Regions from separate parts of the Pseudoxanthomonas sp. 134C1 genome, predicted to be linked through region 1. Evidence: predicted binding sites of a transcription regulator. Region 1 holds the regulator's gene; each other region holds the start of a gene.
What was found. The regulator FliA, encoded in region 1, starts transcription of late flagellar genes. The targets are predictions, from matches to a motif close to TAAAGTTTNNCNNNCNNNGGCCGATAA.
Positions count from the first base shown of each region.

Region 2: the regulator FliA is predicted to act here: its motif matches at 1,869-1,895, upstream of AC3DEZ_RS17945 (chemotaxis protein).
Region 3: the regulator FliA is predicted to act here: its motif matches at 1,453-1,479, upstream of AC3DEZ_RS13795 (methyl-accepting chemotaxis protein).

Region 1 is NZ_JBYMTH010000006.1:239,743-242,975, forward strand. Features, by position in the region: gene flhF (flagellar biosynthesis GTPase FlhF) at 1-90, shown strand, start outside; gene AC3DEZ_RS13585 (MinD/ParA family protein) at 80-958, shown strand; gene AC3DEZ_RS13590 (RNA polymerase sigma factor FliA) at 955-1,701, shown strand; gene cheY (chemotaxis response regulator CheY) at 2,043-2,423, shown strand; gene AC3DEZ_RS13600 (protein phosphatase CheZ) at 2,423-3,037, shown strand; gene AC3DEZ_RS13605 (chemotaxis protein CheA) at 3,077-3,233, shown strand, end outside.
Region 2 is NZ_JBYMTH010000011.1:157,045-160,277, reverse strand. Features, by position in the region: gene AC3DEZ_RS17965 (ATP-binding protein) at 1-81, opposite strand, end outside; gene AC3DEZ_RS17960 (flagellar protein FlgN) at 250-600, opposite strand; gene flgM (flagellar biosynthesis anti-sigma factor FlgM) at 597-905, opposite strand; gene flgA (flagellar basal body P-ring formation chaperone FlgA) at 1,073-1,714, opposite strand; gene AC3DEZ_RS17945 (chemotaxis protein) at 1,902-2,855, shown strand; gene flgB (flagellar basal body rod protein FlgB) at 3,186-3,233, shown strand, end outside.
Region 3 is NZ_JBYMTH010000007.1:36,265-39,497, reverse strand. Features, by position in the region: gene AC3DEZ_RS13800 (EAL domain-containing protein) at 1-1,264, opposite strand, end outside; gene AC3DEZ_RS13795 (methyl-accepting chemotaxis protein) at 1,508-3,233, shown strand, end outside.

The DNA of each region.
Region 1 (3,233 bases):
GCCAGCGCGCCCAACCTGGTCCTGCGCCTGGACCAGCTGCGCCGCGAAGCCGACGAACCCAGCCACGCGGAGACCATCCATGTCGCATGAACACCTGCTGCAGACCAATCCGCGCAGCACCCCGCCGCTGACCGGCGCCTTCCATCCGGTCCGCGTGATCGCGGTGACCGGCGGCAAGGGCGGCGTCGGCAAGACCAATGTGTCGGTCAATCTGGCCGCGTCGCTGGCCGAGATGGGCAAGCGCACCCTGCTGATGGACGCCGACCTGGGCCTGGCCAATGTCGACGTGCTGCTCGGCCTGACCCCCAAGTACACCCTGGCCGATCTGGTCGCGCAGCGCTGCCAGCTGGAGGACGTGCTGCTGGAAGGTCCGGAGGGCCTGCTGATCGTCCCCGCCTCGTCGGGTTTCCGGCACATGGCCGAACTCTCGCCGGCCGAACATGTCGGCCTGGTCAACGTGTTCTCGGAACTGCAGCGCGCCCTCGACGTGATGGTGGTCGATACCGCCGCCGGCATCACCGACAGCGTGCTGACCTTCTGCCAGGCCGCGCAGGACACGGTGGTGGTGGTCTGCGATGAGCCGGCCTCGATCACCGACGCCTACGCCCTGGTCAAGGTGCTCTCGCGCGAGCGCGGCGTGGACCGCGTGCACGTGATCGCCAACATGGTCCGTGATCCCAACGAAGGCCGGAAGCTGTACGAGAAGCTGGCCCGCGTATGCGAGCGCTTCCTCGGCGATGTCGCCCTGCACTATCTGGGCGCGGTGCCGCAGGACGACTGGTTGCGTCGCGCGGTGCAGCGCCAGCAGGCCGTCGTCAAGGCGTACCCGGGCAGTCCGTCGGCGCGCGCCATCAACGAAATCGCCCGGGTCACCGCGCGCTGGCAGCCGCCGACCGGGGCACGCGGCAATGTCGAATTCTTCGTCGAACGCATGATCAACCGGAGCGTGCCTGCATGAGTACCGGCGCCGCCCAATACCGTGCCGTCCAGAAAGCGGCGGCCACCGATTTCGTCACGACGCACGCGGACCTGGTCCGCCGCATCGCCCATCACCTGGCCGCGCGCCTGCCCGCCAGCGTGGAGATCGACGATCTGATCCAGGCCGGCATGATCGGCCTGCTCGAAGCCTCGCGCAGTTACGACGCCGAACAGGGCGCCTCGTTCGAGACTTTCGCCTCGATCCGCATCCGCGGCTCGATGATCGACGAGATCCGCCGTGGCGACTGGGTACCCCGCTCGGTGCACCGGCGCGCCCGCCAGGCCGCCGCCACCGTGCGCGAAATCGAACAGCGCACCGGCCGCGCCGCCATCGCCACCGAGGTCGCGTCGGCGATGGAGATGCCGCTGCCCGAATACCTGCGCCTGCTGGAGGACGCCGCCCGCGGCCAGGTGCTGAGCCTGGAATCGCACATCGAGGATCACGGCGAACCGCAGACCGTGGTCAGCGGCGGTCCCAACCCGCAGCAGCAGCTGGAACGCAGCGAGTTCCGCCAGTCGCTGATCAAGGCCATCGGCCAGCTGCCCGAGCGCGAACAGCTGGTGCTGTCCATGTATTACGAGCAGGAACTCAACCTGAAGGAAATCGGCGCGGTCCTCGGCGTCAGCGAGTCGCGTGTCTGCCAGATCCACGGCCAGGCCATGCTGCGCCTGCGTGGCCGGCTGAACGTGTTCGAGAGCGTGGACGCCGGGCTGGAGGATTGAGTCGGGATTGGGGATTGGGGATTCGGGATTGGAAGAGCCCCCTTGACCAGCCATTTGGCTGTTGAAAGCGGAAAAGGGGGCGGGCGCCCGCGGAGCGGGCGACGGGGGATTGACCCGCCATTCGGCGGTTGAAAAGCGCTTGCTGTTGGCGCCAAGAGCAAATCCCCCTCAATCCCCCTTTTGCAAAGGGGGAGGCAAAGCCCCGTTTTTGCAAATCCCGAATCCCCAATCCCCGCCTCCCCCCAATCCCGGCCAAAAGTTTTCCCGCCGCCTGCCGATAAGGCTCTCGAGCCCCCTTTACCCTGCTGCACCCGGAGCCCTTCGTGACAGCCAACAAGAACATGCGGATCCTGATCGTGGACGACTTCTCGACGATGCGCCGCATCATCAAGAACCTCCTCAACGATCTGGGCTATACCAATACCGCCGAGGCCGACGACGGCTCCAGCGCGCTGACCGCGCTGGCCCAGGGCAGTTTCGACTTCGTGGTCACCGACTGGAACATGCCGGGCATGACCGGCATCGAACTGCTCAAGGCGATCCGCGCCGACGACCGCTTCAAGACCCTGCCGGTGCTGATGGTCACCGCCGAGGCCAAACGCGAGCAAATCATCGAGGCGGCGCAGAACGGCGTGAACGGCTACATCATCAAGCCGTTCACCGCGCAGACCCTGGAAGAAAAGCTCGGCAAGATCTTCGAACGTCTCGGGGCCGCGGCCTGATGGCTGCGGTCATGGAAGCCGGCAGCGCCCGCGCCGCGCTGGTCGAACGCCTGCAGCACGCACTGGATGCGCTGGAACAGGGCGACGAGGCCGGCTGGCGGCGCGAGCTGGACACCATCGCGGCCTGGCGCACGCAGCCGATGATGCAGGGGCTGGGCCGATTGGCCCGCGAACTCGCGCAGACCCTCGGCGAACTGCCGCCCACCCACGGCGCGGGCGACCTCGACGACGCCTGCGCGCGCCTGGACCATGTGGTCGCGATGACCGAGCAGGCCAGCCACAAGACCCTCGACCTGGCCGAGCAGTGCCGCGAGCTGGCCGACCAGCTCAAGGCGACGACGCTGAGCGGCGAACAGACCCGGGTGGTGGACCAGATCCGCGCCGGCCTGTCGGAAATGGCGCTCGCGCAGAGCTATCAGGATCTCACCGGCCAGATCATCCGCCGGGTCGCGGGCATCGTCCGCCGCGTGCACGAAGGCTTCGGCGAACTCGGCCTGCCGCCGCCGGAAAAGAAAAAAGACGATGGCCTCGCCGGCCCCGCCGTCGCCGGCCTGGACAAGAACGCCTTCTCGCAGGACGACGCCGACGATCTGCTGTCGGGGCTGGGCCTCTAGCCGTCCGCCCGCGCCTCCCTGCCGAACCCGAGCCGAACCATGTCCGCCGTCACTCCCGAAATCGCCGCCGACTTCCTCATCGAAGCCCAGGAAATCCTGGATCGCCTCGGCGAGCAGCTGGTGACGCTGGAACAGGATCCCGGCGACAGCGAACAGCTCAACGCGGTGTTCCGCGGCTTCCACACGCTCAAGGGCG
Region 2 (3,233 bases), on a different contig from region 1:
CTCGGGCAGCAACGCCAGCGCGGACGCATTCGCATGCAGGGCGCGGTCGTCGCCGCGGCACAGCAGCACGCCGTCGTCCATCAGCTCGGTGAGCGCCTGGATGTCGACGAAGGACGGGACGTCCGCGGGGAAACGGGAAGCGGAGGAAACACTCACGACGGATGGCCCTGCGGAAGGGTCTGGCGGCGACGGGGGCCGCCAGTATCGGCAAGCCTCACGATGGCGGCAAGCACGCGCCCACGGCGTGGCTCAGACCACCGCGAGGGGACGACTGCCACGCAGGACTTCGGTCTGTCCGTTGGCGTCGTAGGCGCCGCTGCTCTCGCTGCGCCCGAGGTGACGCAGTGCCCAGTTCACTTCGCGGCGGCGACGCGCCAGCAGCGCGCCATTGGCCTGGTTGGCCTCGGACAGTTCGCGCAGGCGGGCTTCGAACGGCGCTTCCGGCTGCGCGGGCATCCGGCTTTCCAGTTCGCGCAGCGCGGCGAGCTTCTCCCGGGTCGAGCGCACCAGCGCCTCGACGTCGTGTTCCAGGATCGCGCGGCGCTCCTCGGCCAGCGCCGAGGCCAGGCGCTCCATCGGCGTCTCCGGTCCGGCGCTCATCGGCCGAGCTGGCGTTCCAGGCTCAGCATGCCGTCGGCGATCGCCTCGGCGTTGATCTGATAGGTCCCGGCCTGCAGCGCATCGCGGATCTGCTGCACGCGTCCGGTGTCCACCGCCGAAGCCGAGGACAGCTCGCGCTGCAGCGCCTGCAGGCTGGTGGCCTCGCCGGTCAGGCGCAGGCTGTCACCGCCCGCGCTGGCTTCCACCGGACGGGAACGTTCGGCGCCGGAGGCCGCCACCTTGCCACCGACGGGTCCGGTGGTGCGGATGGCAGAAGGCGCGTTGCCTTCGATTTTCTGGCTCATGTCGGTCTACCTGTTGCGGGTTCAAACAGCATATCGGCCGTCAAAGACAAAGCTTTAGTGACGGAATCCACATTTCTTTATCGGAAGCGCACCCGGGGCGCACTTCCCTGCATGCTCGGTATCGGCCGTCCTGGCGGGGACTTTAGGGCCGGCGCGCATCTTTTCCATCATCGGCTCACCCAGACGTCGCCGCCCGGGCCCACCACGCCCTGCACCACCCGGCGTGAGGACAGGTTTTCCACCGTCACCCGCTCGTTTTCGCCGGCATCGGCCAGCGCCTTGCCGGCCACCCGCACCTCGACACCGCCACGCCGCGACACCAGCGCCACATTGTCGCCGCGCCGGATCAAACGGGGCGCGACCAGATCATTCGCACCCAGCACGGAACCGGCGGTCAGCATGCGCCGGGCGACCTGGCCAATGGCCTGCGCGGGATCGGTCAACGCACCCGCGCCGATCCGCCCGCCATCGCGGGTCTCGGCGGCGAAGGCATCCGCGGTCACCACCTGCCCCGGCGCGATGCCGCGGTTGAGCACCAGCACGGTCTGGCTGCGGCGCACCCGCACCGGCACGAACAGGCGCCAGCCCTGCGGACAGCCGACCTCGACCGAACCGCCGTTCTGCACACGGGCCTCCAGCGGTGCGGCGCAACGCGGCAGGCGCAGGTTCGGATCCAGTGTGGCCTCCGCCTCGCCGGCCGAGGCCATCGCGCCGACCGCGGCCTGGCGGATGCTGTCCACCGGCTGGAAGTCCGCCGCCGGCACGGCGAACGCCGCCAGCAGCGCGGGCAGCAGCGCGAGTCGTCGCATGGGCGGGCTCCGTCGATTCATCATGCCGGTGGATGCAAGCCGTGTGCCGTAGCCGGGCCGCATCGCGCGCGCCGGGGACGACGCGGCGAAATGGCCGCGTGATCACCGTTGCGCGATGGCCACGCCGTTCTCCTCATCCGGATGTCCGCACCGCTCAAGCCGTCCGCAACCCGGCCGATATGCCTGCATGACCCAGGATCTGCTCAACCGCATCGACCAGCGCACCCGCCTGGCCGGCCACAACCGGCTCGCCCTGTTGCTGTTCCGCCTGGGCGGGCGTCAGCTTTTTGGCGTCAACGTCTTCAAGGTGCAGGAGGTCCTGCGCCGCCCGCCCCTGTTCCAGCTGCCCGGTCTGCCCACCGAGTTCGCCGGCGCGGCCGATGTGCGCGGCCGCTCGATCCCGGTGCTGGACCTGGGCCTGAGCATCGGCCATCCGGAACGCGATCCGGATCCGGCGCGCGCGCCCAATTATCTGGTGGTCACCGAATTCAACCGCTCGGTGCAGGGTTTCCTGGTCAGCGACGTCGAGCGCATCGTCAACATCGCGGTCGAGGACATCCACCCGCCGCCGGAACTGGGCGCCGAAGCCAGCTACCTCACCGCGGTCACCCGCTTCCAGGGCGAGCTCATCCAGGTGATCGACGTGGAAAGCGTGCTCGCCGACATCTCGCAGGCGCGCATGGACGCGCCGCTGGCGCCGGAAATGGCGCTGCCGGCCGACGCCCCGCCGCTGCAGGTGCTGGTGGTGGACGATTCGCGCGTGGCCCGTTCGCAGATCCGCAGCGTGCTGGACCAGTTGGGAGTCAGCGCCACCCTGCTCTCCGACGGCAAGCAGGCCCTGGATCACCTCCTGCAGATCCAGGCCGCCGGCGAGGATCCGGCCGAGCGCTACGCCATGGTCATCTCCGACATCGAGATGCCGGCCATGGACGGCTACACCCTGACGACGGAAATCCGTCGCCACCCCGGCCTGGCCGGCCTGTATGTCCTGCTCCACACCTCGCTCTCGGGCGTGTTCAACAACGCCATGGTCGAGCGCGTCGGCGCCAACGCCTTCGTCGCCAAGTACAGCCCGCATGAACTGGCGGACTATGTCCTGAACCGGCTGAAGCAGGTAGTGGCGACGAAACGGGCGGCGTGAGGGCGGCCCGTTGGCCGCCGGGATTGGGGATTCCGAATCGTGGATTGAGTAGCCCCTTTGGAAAAGGGGGGCGGACGGCCCGCGCCAGCGCGGCGACGGGGGATTTGCGCGCGGTGCCCGGGTTCTGACAAGAAGCAAATCCCCCTCGGTCCCCCTTTTGACCCGCCATTCGGCTGCTGAGAAGCGCCGCAAAGGGGGAGGCGAAACCACCAGGCGCCAACCGTTCCCCCGCCAGAAGGAATGGCACCGGCACCGGGCCGGCGGGGCTCCTCCGGCGGACTGGCACAAGCCTTGCACCCACCCGGGCAACGTTCCCAACGGGGCCCGCCAATGTCCAATGCCATCCGCGATTATCTCGGCGTCCACGCCGCCGCCCTG
Region 3 (3,233 bases), on a different contig from region 1:
TGCCGGGCAGCAGGGTCAGCGGATTGGCGTAGCGCGCGGCCTCGATGCGCAGTTCGGTGACCCGCCGCACCAGCGCCTCGCCGGTGCCCACGCCCAGGTAGCGGCCATCGCGGGTGATGATGAAACCATCCGACAGATAGCGCTGATCCTCGCCTAGCAGGATTTCCGACATCGCGTCGATGCTCTGGCCGACATCGCAGACGATCGGCGCGGCGTGCATCAGCAGGACGCAGGACTTGCGGCCATTGAGCTCGCGCGCGAACGGGACCGCCATGCGCTCGTTGAATACCCGGCGGTTGATCAGTCCCAATGGCAGGCCGTCGCGGTCCACCACCGGCAGCGAAGGCAGATCCGGATGGTGGCGGAACAACTGCTCGGCGTCGAAATTGCTGGCCTCGTCGGTCAGCGACGGCGCATCGATGAGCAGGTGCGCGGCGGTGACTCCGCGAAAATCCGAGGCCCGGCGCGCGCGCGGCCACACCGGAAGCTTCTCGAAACGCGCGTCGCGCACTTCCGCCGGAACCGCGAGCGCCACTTCGCTGGCCGGGCGCCCGAGCAGGTAACCCTGCGCGTAGGGAATGCCGAGATCCTTGATGATCGCCAGGTCCTGCAACCGCTCCACGCCCTCGGCGACCAGTTCCGCGCCCAGGCTCTCGGCCACCTGCACGAGCGCGCGGACGATGCTCAGCCGACCCGGGCTGTCGGCGATGTGATGGATCAGGTAGCGGTCCAGCTTGACGTACTCCGGCGACAGTTCGTGCCACAGCTCGAAGTTGGAATGGCCGTTGCCGAAATCGTCCAGGGCGATGCGGATGCCGGCCGCGCGCAGGTAGCCCAGCGCGTCCGCCAGCCGGCCGACGTCCTCGACGATGTCGCGTTCGGTGATCTCGATGACGAAGCGTCCCAGATCGCGCCCGGCCGACAGCAGGCTCTCGATCACCTGCTGCGGATGGAGCTCGCCCTGGAGGATGGCGTGCGCGCTGAGATTGACCAGCAGGCGCCCGCCACGATCGAAGTCGAAGCTGCGCGCCAGGATTCCGGCGGCCACGGTCTCCACTTCGCCCAGGCGGCCGGCGCCGCGCGCGCGGTCCAGCAGCTCCAGCGGCGAGCAGGCGCGGCCGGCGACGCGCATCAGTCCCTCGTGCGCGACCACGCGGTTGTCCTCCAGCCGGACCACCGGCTGGAACGCGGCCAGCAGTTCGCGGCCGTGCAGGACCGCCTCCAGCAGGGGATCGGATGCGACGGCGGATTCGGAGATGCACATGGGGCCGCGAACCTAGCGCGCCTGTATGACAGTTCCGCGACGCCGCTGATGACGATCCTTCATCTCCCGCGGCCACGCGGGAACGGGTCCGAGAGGCCACGTCATCACGGTGTCGCACGCATCGGCTACAACGGCACCCATTGCGCAAACCCCACCGGAGCACTTCGAGGGCGGAAGAAAATCCGCGCTAAAGACTCCCGGAAGCCGGCCGATACCGATGCAAAATTTTGCTCGGAGTCCCCCATGCCGATTCCCTTCCACCTGCCTTCCTCCTGGAAGCGCCCTTCCTTTCGCCTGATCCGCGCCGCGCTGACGCGGCGGCTGGCACGGATGACGATCGCCGGCAAGCTCCGCCTGTGCGCCTGGGTGGCCGGCGCGGGACTGGCGCTGATCGCCTTGTCGTACTGGCAGGCCAGCGCGGGCCAGACGCGCGCCGCCGCGACCTTCCAGGCGCAGCAGGCCTATGGCGCGTTGCTGGCAGCCCTGGAACGACAGGTCGAACAGACCCGGCGATTGCAGACCGCCTACGCGGCGCGGCTGGACCCCGCCGACCGCGAAGCGCTGACCCGGGCGCAGCAGCGGTTGCGAGGTGACCTGGCACGACTGCGCCAACACCCGGCGGGTATCGCCGAGCGCAAGCGGATGGACGCCGCCGCCGCGCGCATCGACGAATTCGCCACCGGCATCGATGCGCTGAACGCGCGCGTGGACGAAATGGGACAGGGCGACGCGAGCCTGTCCGCGATCCTGGACGTGGCGGGGCAGGCGCTGGAGGAGGCGACGCAGGCCACGCAGGCGCCGGCACTGGAAGCATCGCTCCAGCGCATGCGGCGTTTCGAAAGCGAATTCCTGCGCACCGGCGACGCGGCGCGGTCGGATCGGGTGAGCGAGGAGAAGCTGCCGTTCGAGCTGGTGCTGTCGTCGACACCGATCGATGAGGCCGCGCGCGATGGCCTGCGCGGACAGGTGGAGGCCTACCAGGCCGCGCTGCTGGCGTACACCGCGGCCCGGGTGGGACTGGATGTGGAAGTGGCTTCGCTGGAAGACACGGCCGCCGCCATCGCGCCCGCGCTGGCGGATCTGGAACGCGCGCGCGAGCTCGGCCTGGCGGACGCCGCACGCGCGCAGCGTGCGCAACGGTTCGGCATGGCGGCGTTCTTCGCCATCACCCTGGCGGCGGTGGCGCTGGTGCTGGGCGGCGTGTTGTGGGCGGTGCTGCGGGCCGTGGGGCGCCCGTTGCGCGACGCCGCCGAAGTCGCCGGCGCGATTGCCGATGACCGGCTGGACGGCGCGATACGGATCGACAATCCGCATGATGAAATCGGTGGCCTGATGGCTTCGTTGTCGCACATGCAGGTCCGCCTGCGCGAGCGCATCGCCGGCGAACGCGCCGCCGCGCGCGAGAACGCGCGGATCCGGCAGGCGATGGATCACGCGCATACCGGCTTGATGGTCCTGGCGGCCGACGGCACGGTGGCGTTCGCCAATCAGGGTCTGCGCGACGCGCTGGCACCGCGCGGCGTCGCCGCACCGGAGGGCATGCCGTTGCAGGAACTGGACGACGCGCTGGCGCCGGTGGCGCGGCGGCTCCGCGATGAGGGCGTGGCATTCGAGCAGCCGATCGCGCTGGGCGACGATCACTATCAGCTGGTGGTGAATCCCATCGATCTCGACGGCGAGCAGACCGGAGCGACCCTGGAATGGAAGAGCCTGGCGATGGAGCGCATGGTCGAGCAGGAGATCACCGCACTGGTGCGCGCGGCGACGCGGGGCGATCTGGGGGGGCGGATCGAGGTCTCCGGCAAGCGGGGATTCCTGCAGGCGCTGGCGATGGGCATCAACGATCTGTTCGAGGTGCTGCAGGGCAATCTGTCGAAGCTGCAGTACGTGCTCTCGGCGCTGTCACAGGGCGATCTGACGGTGCGCATGGACGGCGACGGCAGCCAGGCGCTGGGCGGCGTGTTCGCCC